Rhizobium lentis: one gene and its partners. The protein of the gene in region 1 binds, or shares a complex with, the protein of each later gene. Links are inferred from orthologs where the notes say so. Each region holds a gene or a part of one and is shown in the gene's direction. Other genes may lie near its edges. The genes, in order: J0663_RS17150, eno and pnp.

Region 1 (10,111 bases):
GGCGCTCCTCATGCCTGAAGATCGTCTTGCCGTAGCGATCCTGGATACGGTCGATCAGGGTCGGCTTGATCTGCTTGCCGCCATTGGCGATGACCGAATAGGCCGAGACCATACGCAGTACCGTGGTGTCGCCTGCGCCGAGCGACATGGAGAGAACCGGCAGCATGTGATCGTAGATACCGAAACGTTCGGCATATTCGGCGACGATGTTCATGCCGAGATCGTTGGCGAGACGTACCGTCATCAGGTTGCGCGAATGCTCAATACCCGAGCGCAGCGTCGATGGGCCGCCGACGTCGCCGCCGTAATTCTCCGGTCTCCAGACCTGGCCGCCGGAGACGATCTCGATCGGTGCGTCCATGATGACGGAGGCCGGCGTGTAGCCATTGTCCATCGCCGCTGCGTAGACGAAGGGCTTGAAGGAGGAGCCCGGCTGGCGCATCGCCTGGGTCGCGCGGTTGAATTCGGACTGGGAATAGGAGAAGCCGCCGACCATGGCAAGCACGCGGCCAGTCTTCGGGTCCATGGCGACAAGGCCGCCCTGTACCTTCGGCGGCTGGCGCAGGCGATAGGATGTCGACGCGTCGTCACCGAGCTTTTCGACATAGACGACATCGCCCGGACTCAAGACGCCGGCCGGCGATTTCGCGGTCTTGCGGGAGCCGTCCGCCGAACGGTAGGCCCATTGCATGCTCTTGGCATCGATCGTGCCGCGTTGGCGGTCGGCCGCGACCTTGCCGCTGCCATCCTTGGCCGGCTGCAGGCCGATGTCGACGGTGGCGTCGGAGGCGGCGAGCACAACGGCGAGACGCCATTCCGGCACGTCGGACAGCGCGGGAACATCGGCAAGCGCCTTGCCCCAGTCACCGCCCGCATCGATCTGCTTGATCGGTCCATGGAAACCGCGGCGCTCGTCATAGGTTACGAGGCCATCCTGCAGAGCCTTGCGGGCAGCAAGCTGCATCTGGGGATCGAGTGAGGTGCGCACCGAAAGGCCGCCCTCATACAGTACCTTCTCGCCATATTGGTCGATCAGCTGGCGGCGCACGGCTTCGGCGAAATAGTCAGAAGCGAAGAGCGATGGGCCGTTGCTGCGGGCGGTAACGCCAAGCGGCTGCTTCTTGGCTTCCGCGCCGTCGCTCTGGCTGACATAGCCGTTCTCGACCATGCGATCGATGACCCAGTTGCGGCGTTCCAGCGCTGCCTCAGGATGACGGAAGGGATGATAATTGGCCGGGCCCTTCGGCAGCGATGCCAGATAGGCCGCCTCGGCGACGGTCAGTTCGGTGACGGATTTGTTGAAATAGGTCAGCGCGGCGCCGGCAATGCCATAGGAATTCAGCCCAAAGAAAATCTCGTTCAGGTAGAGCTCGAGAATCTTGTCCTTGCTGTAGGCCTGCTCGATACGGAAGGAGAGGATCGCTTCCTTGATCTTGCGGTCGATTGTCTGGTCCGAGCTCAGAAGGAAGTTCTTGGCCACCTGCTGAGTGATTGTGGATGCACCGACCGGGCGGCGGCCGGAACCGAAATTTTGCAGGTTGACGAGGATTGCGCGACCGAGACCGGTGAGATCGACGCCCGGATGATTGTAGAAATTCTTGTCTTCGGCCGACAGGAAAGCGGCTTTGACGCGGTCTGGAACAGCCTGAATCGGCAGGAAAAGACGCTTTTCCTTGGCATATTCCGCCATGAGAGCGCCGTTGCCGGCGTGCACGCGGGTCGTCACCGGTGGCGCGTAGCTGTTCAGAACGGCATAGTCCGGGAGGTCCTTCGCGATATTGGCGAGGTAGATGGCAATACCCGCCGCCGCGACCAGGAACAGGACACAGGCCATTCCGAAGAAATATCCAAGAAGTCTAACCATATTTTCAGCTACCGGTCTCTTCGATCCTCAATCGGCGCAGGCGCAACGATTGCACAGATCAAGGCAATTTGCACGTTACGCGCGGCTTACTCCATGAGCGCTACCGCCACAAGCCGAATTCCGCGTCTCAGGCTTAGGAAACATAAGCCGGAGTAACGGCGCGAATGTGAGCAAAATAGGGCTCTGGCCGCCGCAATCACCGCTGCGGCAGCGTTTCATCAGGACTGTCACATCCAAGCAACGCCCTTCCCGCCGGCAATCGGAAGCACGCCGCTCAGAACTTGATTCATGGGATACGTCCAAGTCTTTGTTTTCATGAATATCGCCCGGAAGAACCCGGTCGATCTTTCGGCAGGCGTTCTTCAGCCGCCATTCGCCACGACACCGGTGCGGTATCGCTTCACCGCCTCTGTCAGGAGATCGGCGATCCTGCCGCGCCAGGTTTCGTCGAGCAGCAGTTTCTCGTCCTCGGCATTCGACAGGAATCCGAGCTCGAGAAGGATCGACGGCACGTCGGGGGCCTGCAGTACACGGAAGCCGGCATGGCGGTGCGGGTTGTTGATGGTGCTGACCTGGTCCTTGAAGGAATTCAGCACGCTTTCGGCCAGCGAGATCGAGAAGGCCTGCGTCTCACGCCGCGTCAGGTCGAGCAGGATGTCGGCGACCTCCGGCGGCTCGGCGACCGTCTCCTTGCCGGCGATCTGATCAGAGAGGTTTTCGCGTTCGGCCAGGTCTGCGGCGAGTTTGTCGGAGGCCTTGTCGGAGATCGTATAGACGGTCGCGCCGCGGATATCCTTCTGCTTCAGCGTGTCGGCATGCAACGAAATGAACAGGCCGGCATGGTTTTGGCGGGCGATCAGCACGCGCTGCGAAAGCGATAGGAACTCGTCATCGTTACGCGTCAGGAACGCCTTGATGCCGGGTTCCTTGTTCAGCCGGTCGGTCAGGGCCTTGGCGAAGGCAAGCGTCACCTGCTTTTCCTCGGTCTTGGTATCGACGCCGATCGCGCCGGTATCGATGCCGCCATGGCCGGCGTCGACGGCAATGACGAAATCGCCGGGGGCGGTTTTCTCGGGGGCTGGAATGGCACTCGTCGTCTGGGCCGCGCCAGCCTGATCGTTCCAGGCGCGATCGCTCCATGATTGTGTCTTGACCAATTCGGCAAAAGCCTGCTTGTCGATCATTTCGGCATCGAGCACCAGGCGATGGCCCCTGCCCGCCTCGTCGGCCTGCACCTTGGCGAGCGCCAGTTTTACCGGCCTTGCCGTCGTCAGCACGATGCGGGCGCTCTCCTCGTCCATTTTGCCGTAGCGGATATCCTTGAAGAGGCCGCGTGCGGCGAGATCCTTGGCTGGAAAACCGAAGGCGGTGGCCGGCAGATCGACGACAATACGCTCCGGATTGGCGATATAATGGACGGAGAAACGCGGTTCGCGGTCGAAGTCGATGACGATGCGCGTTCTGGCGTCATCGCCGATGATGCGCGCTCCATAAGCGAGCAGCGGATCCTTGGCCTCGGCCGCACCCGCGAGACCAGACAGGAAGCAACCGGCGACAAGTGCCGCCGTCAGAAAACGGCTTGCGAATTTCGATCGCCGCGTTGCCGACTGCGCGGCGATCCGAGCCCTCTTAAACAATTAACCGCCACATCCTATTTATACCGCGATGGACCGGACATGGCCGGAGCGGACGCCCGAGAGCGAAACGCCTTGCCGCCTGCCGAATCGCAATCACTTGTCCCCAGCTTCTATGCGTTTCGAAATCCATCAATATTATGGCACATTTGGCTTTTCCCTTGCTATTGTGACAGAGAAAACATACAACGCATTTTAAGGTAGAAGTGTTGACGGGATAGAGTCGCCGCAAGGGCTGCCAGCCAGATCTGGACCTGGCGCCACATCGGTCATCGTCCGCCGTCTCATGCGCTTCAACCCGAGAACTGGATCCTGATTTTCCGGCTTCTTGTCGGAACTTCATTGGTGGATCAGCCACCACGCTCTCAGGAGCAAACTCATCGGACCCGAACCGGGTCTTCGTATTTGTCGATCACGCTTGGTTGTTGATGGTTTCGCAGCAGGTTTTATCTGAAGTGTACAGGCCCCGGACCGAAATGGTTCCGGTTGCGATCTGGCTGCTGCTCTCCTCTTCGCGTCAGGCGCGACTTTCATTATCCGGCGCGGCCACGGTGGACCGCATTCTTTCTGTTTCTAAAGCAGTCGGGAATGCGCTCTCGCGGCCACGCCGAGGAGCACAGCTTACATGGCAGACAAAATGCTTATCGATGCGTCTCACGAGGAAGAGACGCGCGTCGTTGTCGTTCGCGGGAACCGCATAGAAGAATTTGACTTCGAGTCGCAGCACAAGAAGCAGATCCGCGGCAACATCTATCTTGCAAAGGTAACGAGGGTCGAGCCCTCGCTGCAGGCCGCCTTCGTCGATTACGGCGGCAACCGGCACGGCTTCCTGGCCTTCGCCGAAATCCACCCCGACTATTATCAAATACCGCTCGCCGATCGTCAGGCACTGCTTCGAGCCGAAGCCGAGGAGCATCGCCGCGACGAAGACGTCGAACACGTCGAAACCGCGCCGATGGTCGATCTTTCCAAGCAGGATCAGCCGGATGTCGGCATCGTTCCGGCAGAGGCGCCGGCAACGGCTGCCGTAGCCGAAGAGACCACCGCGGAAGAAGTGGCGGCAGCGCCGGAGGCGGCCACGGAAGCCCCGGCCAAGAAGGCAAAGCCGCGCCGCAGCCGCAAGAAGGCCGTCGAAGCAGCCACTGAGACGACCGCGACCGAGGATGCCGTCCCCACCGACGTCGAAGCCGAAGGCGCTTCGACCGTCGACAACGAGGATGACGGTTCGACCGGCGGCGCGATGGCCGCGATGGTGGAAACCGACGAGATTTCCGAGGATGTCGAGACCAGCAAGCGTCGCCGCGACGACGATGACGACGATGACGATCACGGCGAAGAGGAAGTCATCGAATCCGTCGGCGCCGAAGACGCGATGGAAGAAGTGCCGGACCGCGTGCAGCGCAAGCCGCGCAAGCAGTACCGCATCCAGGAAGTCATCAAGCGCCGGCAGATCCTGCTCGTGCAGGTCGCGAAGGAAGAGCGCGGCAACAAGGGCGCAGCCCTGACCACCTATCTCTCACTTGCCGGCCGCTATTCCGTCCTGATGCCGAACACGGCGCGTGGCGGCGGCATTTCCCGCAAGATCACCAATCCTGCCGACCGCAAGCGCCTGAAGGAAATCGCGCGCATGCTCGAGGTGCCGCAGGGCATGGGCGTGATCCTGCGCACCGCCGGCGCCAATCGCACCAAGGTCGAGGTCAAGCGCGATTTCGAATATCTAATGCGCCTGTGGGAGAACGTGCGCACGCTGACGCTGGCCTCCACGGCTCCCTGCCTCGTCTATGAGGAAGGCTCGCTGATCAAGCGCTCGATCCGCGACCTCTACAACAAGGACATCGGCGAGATCATCGTTGCCGGCGAAGAAGGCTATCGTGAAGCCAAAGACTTCATGAAGATGCTGATGCCGAGCCACGCCAAGGTGGTCCAGCCCTATCGCGACATCCACCCGATCTTCTCGCGTTCGGGCATCGAGGCCCAGCTCGACCGCATGCTGCAGCCGCAGGTGACATTGCGTTCCGGCGGTTACCTGATCATGAACCAGACGGAAGCGCTGGTTTCGATCGACGTCAACTCCGGCCGCTCGACGCGCGAACACTCGATCGAGGACACCGCGCTGCAGACCAACCTCGAAGCCGCGGAAGAAATCGCCCGCCAGCTTCGCCTGCGCGACCTTGCCGGCCTGATCGTCATCGACTTCATCGACATGGAAGAGAAGCGCAACAACCGCGCAGTCGAGAAGAAGCTGAAGGAATGCCTGAAGAACGACCGCGCCCGCATCCAGGTCGGCCGGATCTCGCATTTCGGCCTTCTGGAAATGTCGCGCCAGCGCATCCGCGCTTCCGTTCTCGAATCGACCACCCAGGTCTGCTCGCATTGCGGCGGCACCGGTCACGTCCGTTCGCAGTCCTCCGTCGCGCTGCACGTGCTGCGCGGGATCGAGGAATATCTGCTGAAGAACACCACGCACAACATCACCGTGCGCACCACGCCCGACATCGCGCTCTATCTGCTCAACCACAAGCGTCAGACGATCGTCGATTACGAAGCGCGCTTCGGTGTCGCGATCATCATCGACGCTGACGGTTCGGTGGGTGCCCAGCACTTCGCGATCGACCGCGGCGAACCTGTGGAAAATCCGGTCAAGATCGAAAGCCTCTTCAACTTCGCAGCCATTCCCGAGGATGACGACGACGATATTGTTATCGAAGCGGATGAGGACGAAGACGAGGAACTCGAGGAAAAGCCGGCCGCTGCCGAACGCGTTGCCACGGCACGCGCAGAAGGCGAAGGTGACGGCAACCGAAAGCGCAAGCGCCGCAGGCGCCGTCGCGGCCGCAACGGCAATGCAGAGCAGCCGGTATTGGCTGCAGGCGAAGCCGGCGACGAGGAAGAAGACGGCGAGGACGAAGGCAGCGAAGGCGATGAAACCGCCGCCGCCACGCCCGAGGCCCGTGCCGAAAACGAGGAATCGCAGCGCCGCAAGCGTCGCCGTCGCGGCAAGCGCGGCGGCCGCCGCAATCGCGCCGAGGACGGCTCTGAAGTGACGGTTGGTGAAGCCGGCGAAGGCAACGGTAGTGACGAGGGCGAAGGCGACGCCATTTCGGATGGCGGCGCTCCCAGCGAAGCCGAAATCGTTGAGACGATCGCCGAGCAGGCGGGCGAAGGCCAGGCTGCAATGGCTGCCGTCGAAGGCACTGCCGTCGTCGCCGAGGATGTGAAGCCCGCGCGTGGCCGCGGTCGCCGCAAGCCCGCCGCAGCGCCGGTCGAAGAACCGGTAGCAGAGGAAGTGACCACACCCGCCGTCGAAGCCGAACCGGAAGTGGTTGAAGCCTCCGCCGATCTCGGAGCACCTGCCCAGGAAGAGCCAAAGCCGGTTCGCGCCAACCGCGAATCCAACATCTCCTCTTCCGAGCCGACGGTGAAATCCACCCGCAGCGAAAATGGCGATAGCGACGACGGCAAGCCGAAGAAAGCCGGCTGGTGGCAGCGCCGCGGCTTCTTCTGAACGCTGATTTTCGGACGTAGATAATGAGATCCGGCTGCGGCAACGCGGCCGGATTTTGTTTATGGCGATGGATATCGTCGCCGATGTCAGAGGAAGCCGTAAACAGGGAGAAGGGACAATGCCGCAACCTCTCCGTCCCCCACCAACCTTTCGCGGGCACGTCCCTTGCTCCATTTACGGGGTCTGCAGGACGGGTCGAGACCAGTGGCTCGACCCCGGTAAGGGTTAGGGTGAGGGACAGCAATCAGCGCAAAACGCTTCGATATCGCTCGTCTCGACGCCGGCGCAGCGCCACGTCATCTCCAGCTGCGATCAGGCAGCCGGCGGGTAGAGCAGGTCGACGATATAGCTGGCGTCGAAGCGGGAGTCGAGCATGCCGTAGGTGGAGCGCCAGCCGCCGGCAAGCCGCGTCTCGATGAAGGCATCGGCAATGCGCCCTGCCCCAAGCCGGTAAAGTTCGGCGGCACCGGCCGCAAGCGCCAGCTGCTCGACGAGCAGGCGCGCAGCCCCCTCATCCTGTTCGCAGAGCGCGATTGCGGCGCGCAGCACGTCGATCGTCTTCTTGCCGGCCGGACCGAGGTCGCGGGCAAGGCCTGAGAAAACCGTTTCGAACAGGTCCTTGCCGCGGTTGAGCACACGCAGCACGTCGAGCGCCATGACGTTGCCGGAGCCTTCCCAGATGGCATTGACTGGAGCCTCCCGATAATGGCGGGCGATCGGGCGCTCTTCTATGTATCCATTGCCGCCGATGCATTCCATGGCTTCATAGATCAAGGCCGGCGCGATCTTGCAGCACCAGTATTTGGCGACCGGGGTCATGACGCGGGCATAGGCAGCTTGCTCGGCATTGCCGCGCGCCTTGTCGAAAGCATCGGCGAGACGGAAGGACAGTGCCGTCGCGGCAGCGATATCAAGCGCCATGTCGGCCAGCACGCGCGTCATGATCGGCTGGTTGACGAGCATCTTGCCGAAGACGCTGCGGCCGCGGGTGTGGTGCACGGCTTCGGCGAGAGAGGCGCGCATCATGCCCGAAGACGCCAGTGCGCAGTCGAGGCGGGTCAGCGTCACCATGTCGAGGATGGTGCGGATGCCGGCATCCGGGGCACCGAGCAGAAAACCGAAAGTGTCCGAGAATTCCACCTCGGAAGAAGCATTGGAGCGATTGCCGACCTTGTCCTTCAGCCGCTGGAACTGCAGACCGTTGGCCGAGCCATCCTCCAGAAGCCGCGGCACGAGGAAGCAGCCCATGCCCTCCTTCGTCTGCGCCAGCATGATGAAGGCATCGCTCATCGGCGCGGACATGAACCATTTGTGGCCGGAGAGCCGGTAGATACCTTCGCTGACCTTTTCGGCCGCACTCCGGTTGGCCCGGACGTCCGTACCGCCCTGCTTTTCCGTCATGCCCATGCCGATGGTGACGGCGGATTTCTGCATGGCGGGCCGGTTAGACGAATCATATTTGCGCGACAGGATCTTCGGCGCCCAATCTTTCTGCACCGCTGGCGAAGCCGACAGCGCAGCCACCGAAGCGCTTGTCATCGTCAGCGGGCAGAGATGACCGGCTTCCAGCTGGGCCGTCAGATAGAAGCGCGCGGCGCGGACCTTATGGGCGTCATCCTTGGCTTCGGTATCGGCCTGCGGATCCCAGACGGAGGAATGCAGCCCAACCGACATGGAACGGCGCATCAGCGCGTGCCAGGCCGGATGGAATTCAACGACGTCGAGGCGCTCACCGCGCGGGCCGTGGGTGCGCAACTGCGGCGTACCCTGGTTTGCCATGCGCGCCAGCTCCTGCGCTTCCGGCGAGGTGACGTAGCGGCCCATATTTTCCAGATCTTCGCGGATGCCGCGCGGCAGCGCCGCCGTCAGATCGACGATCAGCGGATCGGACCGATAGGCATTGATGCCGGACCACAGGCTCGGCTGGTTGAGTTCTGCGAGTTTGTCGTCAATCCGGTTGGCGGAGGTCATTATTCGCTTCTAGTGCAAGAACCCGGCAAGGGAAACCGGAAGTTATGATTCGCTCCCATCTGCTCTATCGGAATTCGGGCGAAAATGCATGGGGACATAAGCCTTTGCCCACAGCGCATGCTTGCCCCGACGGGCAGCACTCTTTATAGACCCGCAAGAGACAGCAAGAGGCAGTGTCATGGTCTTTTTCCCCCACCGCCACCTCATTGGCATCAAGGGCCTCACCGAGCAGGATATCACCTATCTCCTCGACAAGGCCGACGAAGCCGTCAAGATCAGCCGCCAGCGAGAAAAGAAGACGTCGACGCTGCGCGGGCTAACGCAGATTAACCTCTTTTTCGAGGCATCGACCCGCACGCAGGCCTCCTTCGAGCTTGCCGGCAAGCGGCTCGGCGCCGACGTCATGAACATGTCGGTCGGAAATTCCTCGGTGAAAAAAGGCGAAACGCTGATCGATACGGCAATGACGCTGAATGCGATGCGCCCTGATGTGCTGGTGATCCGCCATTCAAGCGCGGGGGCGGCTGCCCTCCTCGCCCAGAAGGTCTCCTGCTCGGTCGTCAATGCCGGCGACGGCCAGCACGAACATCCGACGCAGGCGCTCCTCGACGCGCTGACGATCCGCCGCGCCAAGGGCAAGCTCTCGCGCATCATCGTGGCGATCTGCGGCGACGTGCTGCATTCGCGGGTGGCGCGCTCCAATATCCTGCTGCTCAATGCGATGGGGGCGCGCGTGCGCGTCGTTGCGCCCGCGACTCTCCTGCCCGCCGGCATTGCCGAGATGGGCGTCGAGGTGTTCCATTCGATGAAAGATGGGCTCGAAGATGCTGACGTGGTGATGATGCTCAGGCTGCAGCGCGAGCGCATGTCGGGCGCCTTCGTACCCTCGGTGCGCGAATACTACCATTTCTACGGGCTCGACGCCGAAACGCTGAAGGCCGCGAAGGACGATGCGCTGGTCATGCATCCGGGCCCGATGAACCGCGGCGTCGAGATCGCCTCGGAAGTCGCTGACGGTCCGCAAAGTGTAATCGCCGAACAGGTTGAGATGGGGGTCGCGGTGCGCATGGCGGTCATGGAGACACTGCTCGTCTCGCAGAACCAGGGCCCACGAACCGATGGAATGATGGCATGAGC
Region 2 (9,552 bases), 340 kb from region 1 along the record:
CGACGTCCACACGGCTGAGCAGTGCGCCGAGGTGGCAAAAGTGGTCGATGTCCTGCAGATCCCTGCCTTCCTTTGCCGCCAGACCGACCTTCTCATCGCCGCCGCCAGGACCGGGCGCGTCGTCAATGTCAAGAAGGGACAGTTCCTGGCGCCCTGGGACATGAAGAACGTTTTGAAGAAGCTGAATGCCAGCGGCAATCCGAATGTACTGCTGTGCGAGCGCGGCGCCTCCTTCGGCTACAATACGCTGGTCTCCGACATGCGCTCGCTGCCGATCATGGCGGCGATGGGCGCGCCTGTCATCTTCGATGCCACCCATTCCGTCGCCCAGCCGGGCGGGCAGGGCGACTCCTCCGGTGGCCAGCGCGAATTTGTCGAGACGCTGGCGCGCGCGGCGGTGGCGACGGGAATTGCCGGCGTCTTCCTCGAAACCCATCAGGACCCCGACAACGCACCGTCCGATGGCCCGAACATGGTCTATCTCAAGGACATGCCGCGATTGCTTGAGAAATTGCTTGCCTTCGACGCAATCGCCAAGGCTTGACGTTCAACAGGCTGACATGATCGTGGTTTAGGCCACGATGGAGCGCCCGTTCCAAGGCTGGAAATTGCCGCATTGTAATTTGCACGCCTTCGATTATGACAGGCTTCGAACGACTTATCACCCACTGAGCAGGAAGAACCCATGACTGCAATCACCGATATCATCGCCCGCGAGATTCTCGATAGCCGTGGCAACCCCACCGTCGAAGTCGACGTCTATCTCGAAGACGGCAGCATGGGCCGCGCGGCCGTTCCCTCGGGCGCCTCGACCGGCGCGCATGAGGCGGTCGAACTGCGCGACGGCGGCAAGCGCTATCTCGGCAAGGGCGTCGAAAAGGCGGTCGAGGCCGCCAACACTGAAATCTTCGACGCGATCGGCGGTATCGATGCCGAAAACCAGATCCAGATCGACAACATCATGATCGAACTCGACGGCACGCCGAACAAGTCGCGCCTCGGCGCCAACGCCATTCTCGGCGTTTCGCTCGCCGTCGCCAAGGCTGCCGCCCAGGCCTCCGGCCTGCCGCTCTACCGTTATGTCGGCGGTGCTTCCGCGAGCCTCCTGCCGGTACCGATGATGAACATCATCAACGGCGGCGCTCATGCTGACAATCCGATAGATTTCCAGGAATTCATGATCCTGCCGGTTGGCGCTGATACGATCGCCGAAGCCGTGCGCATGGGTTCGGAAGTCTTCCACACGCTCCGCAAGGAACTTGCGGCCCAGGGCCATAACACCAATGTCGGCGACGAAGGTGGTTTTGCGCCGGGCCTGAAGAGCGCTTCGGAAGCCCTCGACTTTATCGTCAAATCGGTCGAGAAAGCCGGCTACAAGCCGGGCGAGGACATCTACCTCGGCCTCGACTGCGCCTCGACGGAATTCTTCAAGGACGGCAAATACGTTCTCGAAGGTGAAGGCCGCACGCTCGAATCGGGCGCCATGGCCGAATATCTGGCCGAACTCACCGCCAAGTATCCGATCATCTCGATCGAGGACGGCATGGCCGAAGACGACTGGGACGGCTGGAAGACGCTGACCGATCTGATCGGCAAGACGACCCAGCTGGTCGGCGATGATCTCTTCGTCACCAACTCCGCCCGTCTTCGCGACGGCATCCGCATGGGCGTTGCCAACTCGATCCTCGTCAAGGTCAACCAGATCGGCTCGCTGACGGAAACGCTCGACGCCGTGAACACGGCGCACAAGGCTGCCTACACGGCAGTCATGTCGCACCGCTCCGGTGAAACGGAAGATTCGACGATCGCCGATCTCGCGGTCGCCACTAACTGCGGCCAGATCAAGACCGGCTCGCTCTCGCGTTCCGACCGTCTTGCCAAGTACAATCAGCTGATCCGCATCGAAGAAGGCCTCGGCCCCCAGGCCCAGTATGCCGGCCGCTCGATCATCAAAGGCTGATCGGTCTGATCTTGAGTGAATTGACCCGCGCCTTGCCGGCGCGGGTTTTTTGTTGCTTCATTTTACGGTCAACGAACGGTTAATCTCTGCGCGCTAGATTGGACGAATTGGTAATGCGTTCAAGAGCATGCGTGTATGTGGACAAAGCATCATAAGAAGAGAAAGCTCGGCCGCTTCGTCATTCCGGCTATGACGGTCGCCTTCCTTTCCTATTTCGGTTATCATTGCATTCATGGCGATTACGGCCTGCGTGCGACGGAGACGTTCGAGCGTCAGCGTGTCGCGCGCGAGAAAGAGCTTGCGGTGTTGAAGGCGAAGCGCGAACATCTGGAAAGTCAGGTGGCGTTGCTCAGCGACGGCTCGCTTGACAAGGATATGTTGGACGAAAAGGCGCGGTATCAGCTGAATATGTCGCGCGCGGACGAGATCGTCGTTTTCAACCATTATTCCAATTAACTGGAATTCGGTTAATTGATATTTCTACTGTATTACCAATGACTTAGCGCTGAATACGAGCCATGCAATTATGGCATTGCTGTGGTCATATTTCTTCCCTATGGTACGCGCCACCGAGAAACGACAAACCCATAGGGAGGGTTGAATGGCGCCGCGAAAGACCGCGACCGTTTCCAGCCGCAAAACTGCAGCAAAACCAGCAGCCAAAGCATCGAACGGAGGCCCGGTAGCCGACTTCGATCGGGATGAGGAACTCAAGGCCTATCGCGAGATGCTGTTGATCCGCCGCTTCGAGGAGAAGGCCGGTCAGCTTTACGGCATGGGCTTCATCGGCGGCTTTTGCCACCTCTACATCGGTCAAGAAGCTGTCGTCGTCGGCATGCAGATGGCGCAGAAGGAAGGCGACCAGGTCATCACCGCCTATCGTGACCACGGCCACATGCTGGCAACCGGCATGGAAGCGCGCGGCGTCATGGCGGAACTGACCGGGCGTCGCAGCGGCTATTCCCACGGGAAGGGCGGCTCGATGCACATGTTCTCGAAGGAGAAGCATTTCTACGGCGGTCACGGCATCGTCGGCGCCCAGGTTTCGCTCGGGACTGGTCTTGCTTTTGCAAATCGCTACCGCGGCAACGGCAATGTCGCCGTCGCCTATTTCGGCGATGGTGCGGCCAACCAGGGCCAGGTCTATGAGAGCTTCAACATGGCGGCCCTCTGGAAGCTGCCGATCGTCTACATCGTCGAGAACAACCGATACGCCATGGGCACGTCGACCGCCCGCGCCACCGCGCAGTCGAACTACTCGCTGCGCGGGTCCGGCTTCGGCATTCCCGGCATTCAGGTCGATGGTATGGACGTTCGCGCCGTCAAGGCGGCGGCCGACGAAGCGCTCGAGCATTGCCGCTCCGGCAAGGGCCCGATCATCCTGGAAATGCTGACCTATCGTTATCGTGGCCACTCCATGTCCGATCCGGCGAAATATCGCACGAAGGAAGAAGTGCAGAAGATGCGCTCCGAGCAGGACCCGATCGAGCAGGTAAAGGCGCGCCTCATCGAAAAGGGTTGGGCTTCCGAAGACGATCTGAAGGCGATCGACAAGGATGTCCGCGACATCGTCGCCGACAGCGCCGACTTCGCCCAGGCCGATCCGGAGCCGGATGCATCCGAGCTCTATACCGACATTCTGCTCTAATCGGGGAGGGAACCCATGCCTATCGATATCCTCATGCCCGCCCTCTCTCCGACGATGGAAGAAGGCACGCTGTCCAAATGGCTGAAGCAGGAAGGTGACAAGGTCACCTCAGGCGACGTGATCGCCGAAATCGAGACCGACAAGGCGACGATGGAAGTCGAAGCCGTCGACGAAGGTGTCATCGGCAAGTTGCTGGTCGATGCCGGAACCGAAGGCGTCAAGGTCAACACGAAGATCGCCGTGCTGCTGCAGGACGGCGAATCCGCTTCGGATCTCTCCGCCGCCAAGCCTGCCGCCGCGCCAGCCCCCGCGGTTGCTCAGGAAGAGAAGCCGACGAATAGCGGTTCAGCCTCAGCGCCGCTTCCGGCCGAGCCGAAGGCCGTCGTTCCGAACGACCCGGAAATTCCGGCCGGCACGGAAATGGTGTCGACCACCGTGCGCGAAGCGCTGCGTGACGCCATGGCCGAAGAAATGCGCGCCAATGACGACGTCTTCGTCATGGGCGAGGAAGTGGCCGAATATCAGGGCGCCTACAAGGTCACCCAGGGCCTGCTGCAGGAATTCGGCGCCCGCCGCGTCATCGATACCCCGATCACCGAGCACGGTTTTGCCGGCGTCGGCGTCGGTGCGGCAATGGCGGGCCTTCGCCCGATCGTCGAATTCATGACCTTCAACTTCGCCATGCAGGCGATCGACCACATCATCAACTCTGCCGCCAAGACGCTTTACATGTCCGGCGGCCAGATGGGCGCTCCGATCGTGTTCCGCGGCCCGAACGGCGCGGCGGCTCGCGTCGGTGCCCAGCACAGCCAGGACTATGCCGCCTGGTACAGTGCCATCCCCGGCCTGAAGGTCGTCATGCCCTACACGGCTTCCGACGCAAAGGGCCTGCTGAAGGCCGCGATCCGCGATCCGAACCCGGTCATCTTCCTCGAAAACGAAATTCTCTACGGCCAGCACTTCGACGTGCCGAAGCTCGATAATTTCGTCCTGCCGATCGGCAAGGCCCGCATCCATCGGCCAGGCAAGGACGTCACGGTCGTCTCCTTCGGCATCGGCATGACCTATGCGACGAAGGCGGCCGCTGAACTCGAACAGCTCGGCATCGACGTCGAATTGATCGACCTTCGCACCATCCGCCCGATGGATCTTCCGACGGTCATCGAATCCGTCAAGAAGACCGGCCGCCTCGTCACCGTCGAGGAAGGTTATCCGCAGTCGTCGGTCGGCACCGAAATTGCCACCCGCGTCATGCAGCAGGCTTTCGACTATCTCGATGCGCCGATCCTGACTATTGCGGGCAAGGACGTGCCGATGCCCTACGCCGCCAATCTCGAAAAGCTCGCCCTTCCGAATGTCGGCGAAGTCGTCGATGCGGTGAAGGCTGTCTGCTACAAATAAGGGGAGGGTATTTCGATGCCGATCAATATCACGATGCCCGCCCTCTCTCCGACGATGGAAGAAGGCAATCTGGCCAAGTGGCTGGTCAAGGAGGGTGACACGGTCAAGTCTGGCGATGTGATCGCCGAGATCGAGACCGACAAGGCGACGATGGAAGTCGAAGCCGTCGATGAAGGCACGGTCGCCAAGCTGGTCGTTCCGGCCGGCACCGAGGGCGTCAAGGTGAACGCGCTGATCGCGGTTCTTGCCGCCGACGGCGAGGATGTCGCCGCTGCCGCAAGCGGCGCAGGCTCTGCCGCTCCGGCGCCCAAGGCTGAGGCTGCTCCGGCACCGAAGGCCGAGGCTGCACCGGTCGCGCCGGCGGCTGCACCGGCACCTGCCGCTGCACCCGCGGCGGTTTCGTCGGACGGCAATCGCACCTTCTCCTCGCCGCTTGCGCGCCGTCTCGCCAAGGAAGCCGGTATCGACCTTTCGGCGGTCGCCGGCTCCGGCCCGCATGGCCGTATCGTCAAAAGCGACATCGAAGCCGCCGTTGCCGGCGGTGGCGCCAAGCCGGCTGCCGCACCGGCCGCCGCTGCCGCTGCGCCGCAGGCCGCGGCTCCGGCTGCAGCGCCGAAGGCTGCTTCGGATGACGCCGTGCTCAAGCTTTTCGAACCAGGCTCCTACGAGCTCGTGCCGCATGACGGCATGCGCAAGACGATCGCCCGGCGCCTGGTCGAATCCAAGCAGACGATCCCGCATTTCTACGTCAGCGTCGATTGCGAACTCGACGCGCTGATGGCTCTGCGTGCCCAGTTGAACGATGCGGCTCCGCGCAAGGACAACGCTCCGGCCTACAAGCTCTCGGTCAACGACATGGTCATCAAAGCCATGGCGCTGGCGCTGCGCGATGTTCCGGATGCCAACGTGTCATGGACCGACAGCAATATGGTCAAGCACAAGCACGCCGATGTCGGCGTCGCCGTCTCGATCCCCGGCGGCCTGATCACGCCGATCATCCGCAAGGCCGAGGAAAAGACGCTGTCGACCATCTCCAACGAGATGCGCGACCTCGGCAAGCGGGCCAAGGACCGCAAGCTGAAGCCCGAGGAATATCAGGGCGGCACCAGCTCGGTCTCGAACATGGGCATGATGGGGGTGAAGAATTTCGCTGCCGTCGTCAACCCGCCGCATGCGACGATCCTCGCGGTCGGCGCCGGAGAACAGCGGGTCGTCGTCAAGAACGGCGAAATGGCGATCGCCACAGTCATGAGCGTGACGCTCTCGACCGACCATCGCTGCGTCGACGGTGCGCTCGGCGCCGAGCTGCTGCAGGCCTTCAAGGGCTACATCGAAAATCCGATGGGCATGCTTGTCTGATAGCGAAGCGGAGGCGGAAATGACCAAAACCGTTCTTTGCTATGGTGACTCGCTGACCTGGGGTTATGACGCCGAGACGATCGGCCGTCATGAGTACAAGAACCGCTGGCCAAGCGTGCTTCAGGCAGCGCTCGGCAGCGAGGCGCGCGTCATCGCCGAGGGTTTGAACGGTCGCACGACCGCTTTCGACGACCACCTTGCCGATTGCGATCGTAACGGCGCCCGGATCCTGCCGACGATCCTGCAGACGCATGCGCCGCTCGACCTCGTCATCCTGCTGCTCGGCACCAACGACATGAAACCGGTTGTCGCAGGTTCGGCCTTTGCCGCCTGCCAGGGCATCAGCCGGCTCGTACGGCTGATCCGCAATCATGCCTGGCCCTTCGAATTCGACGGGCCGGAGATCCTGATCGTGGCGCCGCCGGCGATCTGCGCGACGGGCAACGTCCCCTTCGCCGCATCCTTTCCTGGCGGCATAGAGGAATCGGCAAAGCTCGCAACGCTTTATCGCGATCTTGCCGATGAACTCGGCTGTGGCTTCTTCGACGGCAATTCCGTCGCCAAGACCACGCCGATCGACGGCATTCACCTTGATGCCGACAACACGCGTTCGCTCGGACGCGGGCTGGAATCGATCGTGCGGATGATGTTGGGAATCTGAGAATGACCGCCTTCATAGCCCTGCGGCAGGCCTCACGGCGGGATGCCTCGGAGCTGGCGATTCTGGCGGACATTGCCTCGCATGGCTTTGCCTCCTGGCTCTGGTTCGCTGACGTGGCGAACGGCGTGAGCGACACGCCGCTGGAGCGGGGCAGGCTGAAGATGAGCGAGGAGGGAGCAGTCGGCGGCTGGCGGGATGCTGTCGTCGCCGAAGCCTATGGCGAGGTCGCAGGTGTCGCGATCGGCCATGCGCTGGACGAAGGCATCGGCGATATCGAGGCGAGCATTCCGGCGACCGAACCGATGCTCGCCCTGCAGAAAACGGTTGTAGGAAGCTGGTTCATCGGCAGTCTCGGCGTCTACAGCCACCTGCGCGGCATCGGCATCGGGGGCAGACTGCTGGAGGATCAGATCGAAAGGGCCGATCGCCGGCCCGTCAGTCTCATTACCGCAAGTGATAACGAAGCGGCTTTGTCGCTTTATGGAAGAAACGGATTCGTGGAGGCTGCGCGCGCCGATGCCGTGCCGCTCTTCGACAACAGCAAAAGACACGCGTGGGTGCTCATGACCCGCGGGGCAGCGTAACAAAGGCAGGAAACACATGGCTGAATCCTACGACGTCATCATCATCGGCTCCGGCCCCGGCGGCTATGTCGCCGCCATCCGCGCCAGTCAGCTCGGGCTCAAGACGGCAATCGTCGAGCGCGAACATATGGGCGGCATCTGCCTGAACTGGGGCTGCATCCCCACCAAGGCGCTGCTGCGCTCTGCCGAGGTGCTCGACCACGCCAATCACTTCAAGGATTACGGCCTGGTTCTTGACGGCACCGTCAAGCCGGATGCCAAGGCCGTCGTCGGCCGCTCGCGCGCCGTTTCCGCCCGCCTCAACGCCGGCGTCGGCTTCCTGATGAAGAAGAACAAGATCGACATCATCTGGGGCGAAGCAACGTTCACCAAGCCCGGTGAGATCGTCGTCGGCAAATCGTCGAAGCCCGTCGTCGAGCCGCAGCACCCGCTGCCGAAAAACGTCAAGAGTGAGGGCACCTATACTGCCAAGCACATCATCATCGCCACCGGCGCCCGTCCGCGTGCGCTGCCCGGCATCGAGCCTGATGGCAAGCTGATCTGGACCTATTTCGAGGCGCTGAAGCCGGATGCACTGCCGAAGTCGCTGATCGTCATGGGCTCGGGCGCAATCGGCATCGAATTCGCAAGCTTCTACCGCTCGATGGGCGTCGACGTCACCGTCGTCGAAGTCATGCCGACCATCATGCCGGTCGAGGATGCCGAAATCACCGCTATCGCCCGCAAGCAGCTGGAAAAGCGCGGCCTCAAGATCTTTACCAGCGCCAAGGTCACGAAGGTCGAGAAGGGCGCCGGCAGCATCACCGCGCATGTCGAGACTTCTGATGGCAAGGTGCAGCAGATTACCGCCGACCGGATGATTTCGGCCGTCGGCGTTCAGGGCAACATCGAGAACCTCGGTCTCGAAGCGCTCGGCGTCAAGACCGACCGCGGCTGCGTCGTCGCCGACGGTTACGGTAAGACCAATGTCGCCGGCGTCTATGCGATCGGCGATGTCGCCGGCCCGCCGATGCTCGCCCACAAGGCCGAGCACGAAGGTGTGGTCTGCGTCGAAAAGATCGCCGGGCTGCCGAACGTTCATCCCACCGACAAGGGCAAGGTTCCCGGCTGCACCTATTGTAATCCGCAGGTCGCTTCCGTCGGTCTCACCGAAGCCAAGGCCAAGGAGTTGGGCCGCGACATCCGCGTCGGCCGCTTCTCTTTCGCGGCGAACGGCAAGGCGATCGCGCTCGGCGAAGATCAGGGCATGGTGAAGGTGATCTTCGACAAGAAGACCGGCGAGCTGCTCGGCGCCCACATGGTCGGCGCCGAAGTCACCGAGCTCATCCAGGGCTTCGTCGTCGCGATGAACCTCGAAACAACGGAGGAAGAGCTGATGCACACGATCTTCCCGCATCCGACCGTCTCGGAAACGATGAAGGAAGCGGTGCTCGATGCCTATGGCCGGGTGCTGAACGCTTGATAATTTCCGGGGCTGCCCATTTTGCCCAGAGTGGATAGCCACTCCGGCTGGGGGTGGAAAAAACGAAAGGAAATCATCATGTCTATGGAGACGCAGGCGTTGCTGGTATTTTTGCTGATCGGGCTGGTTGCAGGTTTCCTCGCAAGTCTCGTCGTCGGCGGCGGCGGCCTGATCCGATGCCTGCTGAGCGGCATCATCGGCGCCTTCGTCGGCGGCTATCTGTTCAGCGCGCTCGGCATCTCTCTGGGCATTGAAAACGCGCTGGTCGTGCAAATCATCCACGCCACGGTCGGCGCCATCATCGTGGTGCTGGTGGCCAGAGCGGTGGCATAGGGTAAACGGGTCGAACCCAAAGGCAGGGCTGAAATGGAAAGTGTCGGCTGGATTTCGGCAATCATCATCGGCGGGTTGGCGGGCTGGCTCGCCGGCAAGCTGATGGAGGCGCGATACGGGATTTTCCTGAACATCGTGCTCGGC
Region 3 (9,632 bases), 1.6 Mb from region 1 along the record:
AACGTCCCAGCGAACAGCAGATCCGCGATATCCTGCACCGTTATATCGGCACCATCCATCAGGTGCCGCCGCAGTTTTCCGCGATCAAGATATCGGGCGAACGCGCCTATGATCTGGCGCGTGACGGCGAAGCCGTCGAGATCCCCTCGCGCGAGGTCGAAATCTTCCGGCTGACCCTGCTCGCCTGCCCTGACGCAAACACCGCGCATTTCGAAGTGGAATGCGGCAAGGGCACTTACGTGCGCGCGCTGGCCCGCGATTTCGGCCGCGAGCTCGGCTGCTACGGCCACGTTTCCGGACTGCGACGCACGTTTGTGGCACCCTTTTCGGAAGAGGCCATGGTGCCGCTCGCTAACCTCGTGGCGCTGGAAGCGATCGAAGACATGGACGAGCGGCTTGCCGCCCTCGATGCGCTGCTGATCGATACTTGCGAAGCGCTTTCCGCCCTGCCCCATCTCGTCATCAACGACGACCAGGCGCACCGGCTAAAAATGGGCAATCCGATCCTGGTGCGCGGCCGCGATGCGCCGGTCGCCGAAAGCGAAGCCTATGCGACGGCCCGCGGCAAGCTGATCGCGATCGGCGAGATCGGCCAGGGCGAATTTCGCCCAAAGCGCGTTTTTGGCTGATCTTACAACGATAGCGATTGTCAGCCGGCAGCGATCCGATATGTTTCCCCTTGGGCCATGGCGGCCCGAGGGGAAACCATGCGCAGAATTTCCGGAATACTGACGTTCTTTTCGCTGTTCCTGATCCTTGCCGGCGCCCAAGCCGCCGAACGCTGGGCCGAGCTTCCGGCCTTTCCTTCGATGCCCGCGCCGAAGACCAGCGGCATGGCCGACGTGAACGACATCAAGATGTATTACGCCGAATATGGTGAAGGCGACCCGATTCTCTTCATCCATGGCGGTCTTGGGAATGCCGACGTCTGGGGTCATCAGGTGGCCGAATTTGCAAAGGATCATCTGGTTATCGTCGCCGACAGCCGCGGTCACGGCCGCTCGACACGCAGCGCGCAGCCTTTCGGTTACGATCTGATGACCTCGGACTACGTCGCTCTTCTCGACCATCTGAAGATCGACAAGGTGACTCTGGTCGGTTGGTCGGACGGCGGCATCATCGGCATCGACATGGCGATGAACCATCCGGAGAAACTGACTCGCGTCATCGCCCAGGCGGCCAACGTCACGACCGATGGTGTCAAGGCCGACGTCTTGGAGAACAAGACCTTCAGCCACTACATCGACGTCGCCGGCGACCAGTACAAAAAGCTTTCGCCGACGCCGACCGAATACCAAGCCTTTTTCACGCAGATCTCCGAGATGTGGGCGACCCAGCCGGCCTGGACAGCCGCCGATCTTGCGAAGATCTCGGTGCCGGTCACGCTTGCGATCGGCGATCATGATGAAGCCGTCAAGCTCGACCACACGGAGTTGATGGCAAAGGAGATTCCCGGCGCCAGGCTCGTAATCCTGAAGAGTGCGAGCCATTTCGCCATGCTGCAGGATCCCGCGGGGTATAACAGGATGATCCGGGATGCGATGGCGGGGCGCTGAGCGCTGGGAATACTCCCTCTTTCCATCGGTGCTTATTTGGTTTATAGGCAGCGCCAGCGTCAGGTCCGCCTGCTCGCATTCGCGGCCAAAGCTGGACGGCATCCCGGCTTTTGGCGACTTCAATCTCCTCTCATAGAAAGGATCATCCGATGTCGATCACTGCTGAGCGCAAGGCTGCGCTGATCAAGGAATACGCAACCGCCGAAGGCGACACCGGTTCTCCGGAAGTTCAGGTCGCGATCCTGACTGAACGCATCAACAACCTGACCGAACACTTCAAGGACCACAAGAAGGATAACCATTCCCGCCGTGGCCTGCTGACGATGGTTTCGAGCCGCCGCTCGCTTCTTGATTATCTCAAGAAGAAGGATGAAGGCCGCTATTCCAAGCTGATCAACAGCCTGGGTATCCGCCGCTAAGATTGTCCGGCGGGCGCTTTCGAGCGTCCGCCGGATCTGTTTCGGGACAACGTTCCCGATGAAAAGTTCCGCCCGCGCCCTATCTCAAGCGGTGGAACGACCGGCAGACCCGGATGGGCCGGTTCTGCCAAACCAACCGTTGACCTGTCATGGGGCAGGATTGCCGGATGCTTTCGGCCAAAGCTTTTAAGGCTTTGGCCCCAAGTTTCTCAGGAACGCCCAGTTCGAGGAACTGCTGATGAAAAGCCTCCCGTTGTCTTGCCCGTGATACGTCACATTGATTGCGGTCGACTGTGCGCTGCGCCTGATATCGGCGATGGCGCGTGCTCCCGCATTGAAGGACAAGATATGTTTGATACACACAGCGTTGAAATCGAGTGGGCCGGCCGCCCGCTGAAGCTCGAAACCGGCAAGATCGCCCGTCAGGCCGACGGCGCGGTTCTCGCCACCTACGGCGAAACCGTCGTTCTCGCCACCGTCGTCTCGGCTAAGGCGCCGAAGCCCGGCCAGGACTTCTTTCCGCTGACCGTCAACTACCAGGAAAAGACCTACGCCGCCGGCAAGATTCCCGGCGGCTATTTCAAGCGCGAGGGACGTCCGAGCGAAAACGAGACCCTCGTTTCCCGCCTGATCGACCGCCCGATCCGCCCGCTCTTCCCGGAAGGCTACAAGAACGACACGCAGGTCGTCGTCACCGTCGTACAGCATGACCTCGAGAACAATCCCGATATCCTGTCGATGATCGCCACTTCGGCGGCGCTGACGCTGTCCGGCGTTCCCTTCATGGGCCCGGTCGGCGGCGCGCGCGTCGGCTACATCAACGGCGAGTATGTTCTCAACCCGCATCTCGACGAGATGGATGAATCGAGCCTCGACCTTGTCGTCGCCGGCACCTATGACGCCGTGCTGATGGTCGAATCCGAAGCCAAGGAACTCAACGAAGACGTCATGCTCGGCGCCGTGATGTTCGGCCACAAGGGCTTCCAACCGGTTCTCGACGCGATCATCAAGCTCGCCGAAGTCGCCGCCAAGGAGCCGCGCGACTTCCAGCCGGAAGACTATTCCGAGCTCGAAGGCGAGATGCTGACGCATTTCGAAGCCGAACTGCGCGAAGCCTATAAGATCACCCTGAAGGCAGACCGCTACGCCGCCGTCGACGCCGTCAAGGCCAAGGTGAAGGCCCACTTCCTGCCGGAAGGCGTCGAAGCCAAGTATACGGCCGAAGAAGTCGGCGCGATCTTCAAGCACCTGCAGGCCAAGATCGTCCGCTGGAACATTCTCGACACCAAGAGCCGCATCGACGGCCGCGACCTCGAGACGGTTCGCCCGATCGTTGCCGAAGTCGGCCTGCTGCCGCGCACACACGGTTCGGCCCTCTTCACCCGCGGTGAAACCCAGGCGATCGTCGTTGCCACGCTCGGCACCGGCGAAGATGAGCAGTATGTCGATTCCTTGACGGGCATGTACAAGGAAAACTTCATGCTGCACTACAACTTCCCGCCCTACTCGGTCGGTGAAACGGGCCGCATGGGCTCTCCGGGCCGCCGCGAAATCGGCCACGGCAAACTCGCATGGCGCGCCATTCATCCGATGCTGCCGACGGCGGAGCAGTTCCCCTACACGCTGCGCGTCGTTTCCGAAATCACCGAATCCAACGGCTCCTCGTCGATGGCGACCGTCTGCGGCACCTCGCTGGCGTTGATGGATGCCGGCGTTCCGCTGGCAAAGCCGGTTGCCGGCATCGCCATGGGTCTGATCCTGGAAGGCGACCGCTTCGCCGTCCTCTCCGACATCCTCGGTGACGAAGACCACCTCGGCGACATGGACTTCAAGGTCGCTGGTACTGCTGACGGCATCACCTCGCTGCAGATGGACATCAAGATCGCCGGCATCACCGAAGAGATCATGAAGGTCGCTCTGGGCCAGGCCAAGGGCGGTCGCGCCCACATCCTCGGCGAAATGGCCAAGGCGATCACCGAAAGCCGCGGCCAGCTCGGCGAGTTCGCACCGCGCATCGAAGTCATGAACATTCCGGTCGACAAGATCCGCGAAGTCATCGGCTCCGGCGGCAAGGTCATTCGCGAAATCGTCGAGAAGACCGGCGCCAAGATCAACATCGAGGACGACGGCACCGTCAAGATCGCCTCCTCTTCCGGCAAGGAAATCGAAGCCGCCCGCAAGTGGATCCACTCGATTGTCGCCGAGCCTGAAATCGGTCAGATCTATGAAGGCACGGTCGTCAAGACCGCCGACTTCGGCGCCTTCGTCAACTTCTTCGGCGCCCGTGACGGCCTCGTCCACATCTCGCAGCTCGCTTCCGAGCGTGTTGCCAAGACGCAGGACGTCGTCAAGGAAGGCGACAAGGTCTGGGTCAAGCTGCTCGGCTTCGACGAGCGCGGCAAGGTCCGCCTGTCGATGAAGGTGGTCGACCAGGCCACCGGCCAGGAGATCGCGAACGAGAAGAAAAAGGAAGAAGCGGCCGAATAAGCCGCGTCTGCCAGCTCCAATTCCGGGCGCGGGAATCTTCCGCGCCCTTTTTCTATTCTAAATGAGATAAAATCCATGAGCCGCGAAACGCTGAAGACCCTGTTCCATCCCTTTGCCAGCGGCACAATACAGCCGCCCGGCGAAGGCGAGCGTGTGCTCTTCCTCGGGGCCGAGGCAGGCTTTGCGCTACCGGACGGTTTTGCCGCCTCGCTCAGCGCCGTGCAGGGTTTCCGGCCGCTCTACCGCCAGCTGCTCGCGCAGCGGGTGGAAGCGACACCTGAGATTGACGGCGAGGACTATGACGCAGCGCTCGTGCTCTGCACCAAGCACAAGGGTGAGAACGAGGCCAATCTCGCTGCCGCGATCACCCGCACGCGGGCCGGCGGGCTGATCGTCGTTGCCGGCGCCAAGGAGGACGGCATCCAGCCGCTGCGCAAGCGCTTGGAAGGTTTCGGCCTCGCCATCGACCATATGCCGAAATATCACGGCGTCGCCTTCTGGTTCGGCCGGCCGGCCGATGCCAGCGACATTGTCTCCAAACTGGCAAAGGCGCCGGTGCGCGTCGACGATCGCTTCCATGCGGCCGCCGGCATGTTCTCCCACGACCGGATCGACGCCGGATCAGAACTGCTCGCCTCGCGCCTGCCGCAGGATTTTACCGGAGACGTGGCGGATTTCGGCGCGGGGTGGGGCTACCTCTCGGTCGAGATGGCGCAGAGATCGCGCGGACTGGCGCGCCTTGACCTCTACGAGGCCAACCACGCCTCCCTGGAGGCTGCGAGGGATAATCTTGCGGAGAACTGCCCGAACGCGCCTGCGCGCTTCTTCTGGCACGATCTGGCGGGCGAGCCGGTCAAGGACAAATACGATCTAGTCATCATGAACCCGCCCTTCCATGAGGGACACGCCGCCGAGCCCTCGCTCGGCCAGGCAATGATCAAGGCCGCCGCATCCGCCCTTCGCGGCGGCGGCCGGCTGATGCTCGTCGCCAACCGCGGCCTGCCTTATGAGCCGGTCCTGGCGGCCAATTTCAGGGAAAGCGGCGAAACCTGCCGCAATGCGCGCTTCAAGGTGCTGTGGGCGAAGAAATAAGGCTCAGGCCGCTTCGACACAGATCGTTTTACCCGTCAAACAAAAGGCCGTGCGCAGAGGATGCGCACGGCCTTTGAATTTTCAATCAGTCGCGTCTATTCGACGTCTGCCTTGCGCAGAGTATCCAGCGTCGGCATGGAGGTGATGTTGAAGCCGGCATCGACGAAGTGGATCTCGCCGGTGACGCCGGCGGAGAGGTCGGAGAGCAGATAGAGCGCCGAATTGCCGACCTGGTCGATGGTCACGGTCTTGCGCAGCGGCGCATTGCGCTGATTCCAGGAGAGAATCGCGCGCGCATCCGAGATGCCGGCGCCGGCGAGCGTACGGATCGGGCCGGCGGAAATGGCGTTGACGCGAATGCCGCGCGGGCCGTAGTCGGCGGCGAGATAACGCACCGAAGCCTCGAGCGCCGCCTTGGCGACGCCCATGACATTGTAGTTCGGAATGACGCGCGTCGAGCCGTTATAGGTCAAAGTCAGCATCGCGCCACTGCCTTCCATCAGCGGAGCGCAGCGCCTGGCGATCTCGGTGAAGGAGAAACAGGAGATGACCATGGTGCGGCTGAAATTCTCCCGCGTCGTATCGGCGTAGAGTCCCTTCAGCTCGTTCTTGTCGGAAAAACCGATGGCGTGGACGATGAAATCGAGCTTGCCCCAGCGGTCGCCAAGCGCGTCGACGACGGCATCGACCGAAGCGATGTCCTCGACGTCGCAGGGCAGTACGAAATCCGAGCCGAGCTCGGCAGCCAGCGGCTTGACGCGCTTGCCCAGCGCATCGCCCTGATAGGTGAAGGCGAGCTCCGCACCCTGTGCGGCGAGAGCCTTTGAAATCCCCCAGGCGATCGAGTGGTTATTGGCGACGCCCATGACGAGCCCGCGCTTACCCTGCATGATTCCCGTCATGTCGTTATCCGTTGTAGCGCTGGAAGACCAGCGTGGCGTTCGTGCCGCCGAAGCCGAAGGAGTTGGAGAGGGCGGTGTCGATCTTCGCATTATCGATGCGCTTGCGCACGATCGGCACACCGTCGAATTCGGGATCGAGCTCGGTGATATGGGCGCTTTCGCCGATAAAGCCTTGCTGCATCATCAGCAGGGAATAGATCGATTCCTGCACGCCGGCCGCACCAAGCGAATGGCCCGTCAGCGATTTGGTCGACTGGATATGCGGGATCTTGGCGCCGAACACTTCGCGGATGGCGCCGATTTCCTTGCTGTCGCCGACCGGCGTCGATGTGCCGTGGGTGTTGATATAGTCGACCTCGCCCTTCACCGTTGCGAGCGCCTGGCGCATGCAGCGGATAGCGCCCTCGCCCGACGGAGCAACCATGTCGTAGCCGTCCGAGGTCGCGCCGTAGCCGACGATTTCGGCGTAGATCTTGGCGCCGCGCGCCTTGGCGCGCTCCAGCTCTTCCAGCACCAGCACGCCGGCACCGCCGGCGATGACGAAACCGTCGCGGTTGACGTCATAGGCGCGCGAGGCGGTATCGGGCGTGTCGTTGTACTTGGAGGACATGGCACCCATGGCATCGAAGAGATTGGACATCGTCCAGTCGAGATCTTCATGGCCGCCGGCAAACATCACGTCCTGCTTGCCCCACTGGATCATTTCGGCGGCGTTGCCGATGCAATGAGCAGAGGTCGAGCAGGCCGACGAGATCGAATAATTGACGCCGTGGATCTTGAACCAGGTGGCAAGCGTCGCCGAGGCGGTCGAAGACATCGCCTTTGGCACGGCGAAGGGACCGATGCGCTTCGGGCTGTTGTTCTTGATGGTGATTTCTGCCGCCTCGATGAGGGTGCGGGTGGACGGGCCGCCGGATCCCATGATGATGCCGGCGCGTTCGTTCTGAGCGTAGTCCTTCTCTTCCAGACCGGAATCGGCGATCGCCTGCTTCATGGCGACATGGTTCCAGGCACCGCCCTGCGACAGGAAGCGCATGGCACGGCGATCGACCAGATCGGCAAGTTCCGCCGGGCCGAGCTTCGGACTGCCCCAGACCTGGCACTTGAAGCCGTGTTCGGCGAAATCGTTGGAAAAGGAAATACCCGACTTTGCCTGGCGCAAGGATTCGGTGACCTCGGCCGCGTCGCTCCCGATCGAGGAAACGATACCCAGACCCGTGACAACTACCCGTCTCATCTGATCAAACCTTTGTTGTTTTCGTCAGCCGCTCGAAATGCGGTTTCAGGCGGTCTTGTCTTTCGATAGACCGACGCGAAGGTCGGCCGCCTGGTATATGGTCTCTCCGTCCGCCTTCAGCCAGCCGTCGGCCGTGCCGAGCACGAGACGACCGCGCATGACGCGCTTGAAGTCGATGCCGTATTCGATCAGCTTCGTATGTGGCCGGACCATGCCCTTGAACTTCACTTCGCCTGTCGACAGCGCCATGCCGCGACCTTCCTCGCCGAGCCAGCCCAGGAAGAAACCGGTCAACTGCCACATGCCGTCGAGGCCGAGGCAGCCCGGCATGATCGGATTGCCTTCGAAATGGCAGGGAAAGTACCAGTCGTCGGGGCGGACGTCGTATTCGGCCCTGAGATAGCCCTTGTCGAAGGCGCCGCCCGTTTCGGATATGTCCGTGATGCGGTGAACCATCAGCATGGGTGGAAGCGGCAGCTGCGCATTGCCGGGTCCGAACAGCTCGCCATGGGCGCAAGCGATGAGTTCTTCATACGAGAAGCTGGACTGTCTGGTTGTCATAAAATTTCTTTTTCCCCCCGCGTGAAGCCGATGGATGTGAACGTGTAGTCCAAGTTCTTCAGAAAATGAAGCACAAGCAAGGCAGCTTCATCCATCGCCTCGGACCAGGCTTGCGCCATTATTTGGTGGTCGCATACAGGAAGGCCAGGGCCGCGACCAGACCTATTTGCGTCAAAAGGCCGTTTTTGCCGCGTTTATCAGGCTCTTGTCCCCATTGAACTATTGAAAGGCTCGAATGCAAAAGTTATACCGCTTGAAGAAACATGATTGCTTTATGCAGGAATAACCGGAGTTGGTTTTGATGACGGGTGCACTCCCGATCGCAATAGAGGTAAGGCTGCGCGGCGCCGGCCTGCGCCCCACCCGCCAGCGCGTCGCGCTCGGCGACCTTCTGTTTGCCAAGGGCGACCGGCATCTTACCGTCGAGGAACTGCACGAAGAGGCGGTTGCCGCCGGTGTGCCGGTTTCGCTGGCGACCGTCTACAACACGTTGCACCAGTTCACCGAAGCCGGTCTCATTCGCGTCCTCGCCGTCGAGAGCGCTAAGACCTATTTCGACACCAATGTTTCCGACCACCACCATTTCTTCATCGAAGGCGAAAACGAGGTGGTCGACATTCCGGTCAGCAACCTGACGATCGGCAATCTGCCGGAGCCGCCGGAGGGCATGGAGATCGCCCATGTCGACGTGGTGATCCGCCTGCGGGCCAAGCAGGGCTGACGGCGTCACATCACGTCGTCGGGATGACGTCCCGGTTTGTGCTTGTAAATCGGGAAGGTCCAGCCGAACCACAGGGCTCCGCCGCGAACGGCAAAGGCGGCCACGACGCCACAGCCGGAGGCGAGATAGAGCGGCATTCCGAGCGCATTGGCGAGCGTGAACACGCCGGCGCCGATCAGAGCCGCCGTCACATAGATTTCGGGCCGCAACAGCACCGAAGGCTCGTTTGCCATCAGATCGCGCAGGATGCCGCCGAAGGTCGCCGTCAATGTGCCGGTGACGATCGCGATGGTCGGCGAGCCGGTGGCGGCAAGGCCCTTGGCGGCGCCGAGCACGCAATAGGCGGCAAGGCCGATCGCATCCAGCCAGATCAGCAGGCGATAGCGCGATTCCAGCAGATGGGCGGTGAAGAAGACGATGACGCCCATGATGCAGCAGACGAGGATATAGGCGGGGTTCAGCACCCAGAAGACCGGCACGCGGCCGAGCACGATGTCGCGCACGGTGCCGCCGCCGGTTCCCGTCACCATGGCAAAAAACAGAAAGCCGATCAGATCCAGCTGCTTGCGTGAGGCGGCGAGCGCACCTGTCGCGGCAAACAGCGCAATGCCGGCATAATCGAGATAGACGAGCAAGGACATGCGGCCCCCGGAACCG

Evidence for each region.
Region 2: the proteins of J0663_RS17150 (region 1) and eno are in contact, whole or in part, in a solved structure (PDB 2FYM), measured with the Escherichia coli proteins. The link is inferred for Rhizobium lentis from one-to-one orthologs.
Region 3: the proteins of J0663_RS17150 (region 1) and pnp are in contact, whole or in part, in a cryo-EM structure (PDB 9QH0), measured with the Escherichia coli proteins. The link is inferred for Rhizobium lentis from one-to-one orthologs.

Annotation. Positions count from the first base shown.
Region 1 is NZ_CP071454.1:3,574,411-3,584,521, reverse strand. The notes cover bases 3,823-7,203. They hold J0663_RS17150 (Rne/Rng family ribonuclease), read left to right. Parts: upstream 3,823-4,123; coding sequence 4,124-7,003; downstream 7,004-7,203. Outside these bases: J0663_RS17160 (penicillin-binding protein 1A), read right to left, coding at 1-1,864; J0663_RS17155 (N-acetylmuramoyl-L-alanine amidase), read right to left, coding at 2,227-3,501; J0663_RS17145 (acyl-CoA dehydrogenase family protein), read right to left, coding at 7,316-8,974; J0663_RS17140 (aspartate carbamoyltransferase catalytic subunit), read left to right, coding at 9,153-10,109; J0663_RS17135 (dihydroorotase), read left to right, coding at 10,106-10,111. UniProt on the Escherichia coli protein: Endoribonuclease that plays a central role in RNA processing and decay. Required for the maturation of 5S and 16S rRNAs and the majority of tRNAs. Also involved in the degradation of most mRNAs.
Region 2 is NZ_CP071454.1:3,916,502-3,926,053, forward strand. Bases 1-2,822 are described here. They hold eno (phosphopyruvate hydratase), read left to right. Parts: upstream 1-685; coding sequence 686-1,960; downstream 1,961-2,822. Other genes in these bases: kdsA (3-deoxy-8-phosphooctulonate synthase), read left to right, coding at 1-544; J0663_RS19060 (FtsB family cell division protein), read left to right, coding at 2,096-2,416; pdhA (pyruvate dehydrogenase (acetyl-transferring) E1 component subunit alpha), read left to right, coding at 2,562-2,822. Also shown: more of pdhA, read left to right, coding at 2,823-3,608; J0663_RS19070 (pyruvate dehydrogenase complex E1 component subunit beta), read left to right, coding at 3,624-5,009; J0663_RS19075 (pyruvate dehydrogenase complex dihydrolipoamide acetyltransferase), read left to right, coding at 5,025-6,368; J0663_RS19080 (SGNH/GDSL hydrolase family protein), read left to right, coding at 6,388-7,029; J0663_RS19085 (GNAT family N-acetyltransferase), read left to right, coding at 7,032-7,613; lpdA (dihydrolipoyl dehydrogenase), read left to right, coding at 7,630-9,075; J0663_RS19095 (GlsB/YeaQ/YmgE family stress response membrane protein), read left to right, coding at 9,154-9,408; J0663_RS19100 (GlsB/YeaQ/YmgE family stress response membrane protein), read left to right, coding at 9,442-9,552. UniProt on the Escherichia coli protein: Catalyzes the reversible conversion of 2-phosphoglycerate (2-PG) into phosphoenolpyruvate (PEP). It is essential for the degradation of carbohydrates via glycolysis.
Region 3 is NZ_CP071454.1:1,934,346-1,943,977, reverse strand. Bases 1,991-4,892 are described here. They hold pnp (polyribonucleotide nucleotidyltransferase), read left to right. Parts: upstream 1,991-2,323; coding sequence 2,324-4,462; downstream 4,463-4,892. Other genes in these bases: J0663_RS09225 (class I SAM-dependent methyltransferase), read left to right, coding at 4,538-4,892. In the rest of the region: tRNA pseudouridine(55) synthase TruB, read left to right, coding at 1-629; J0663_RS09240 (alpha/beta fold hydrolase), read left to right, coding at 708-1,556; rpsO (30S ribosomal protein S15), read left to right, coding at 1,706-1,975; more of J0663_RS09225, read left to right, coding at 4,893-5,554; enoyl-ACP reductase FabI, read right to left, coding at 5,650-6,456; fabB (beta-ketoacyl-ACP synthase I), read right to left, coding at 6,461-7,693; 3-hydroxyacyl-[acyl-carrier-protein] dehydratase FabA, read right to left, coding at 7,739-8,254; iron response transcriptional regulator IrrA, read left to right, coding at 8,556-8,975; J0663_RS09200 (trimeric intracellular cation channel family protein), read right to left, coding at 8,981-9,616. UniProt on the Escherichia coli protein: Involved in mRNA degradation. Catalyzes the phosphorolysis of single-stranded polyribonucleotides processively in the 3'- to 5'-direction. Also involved, along with RNase II, in tRNA processing.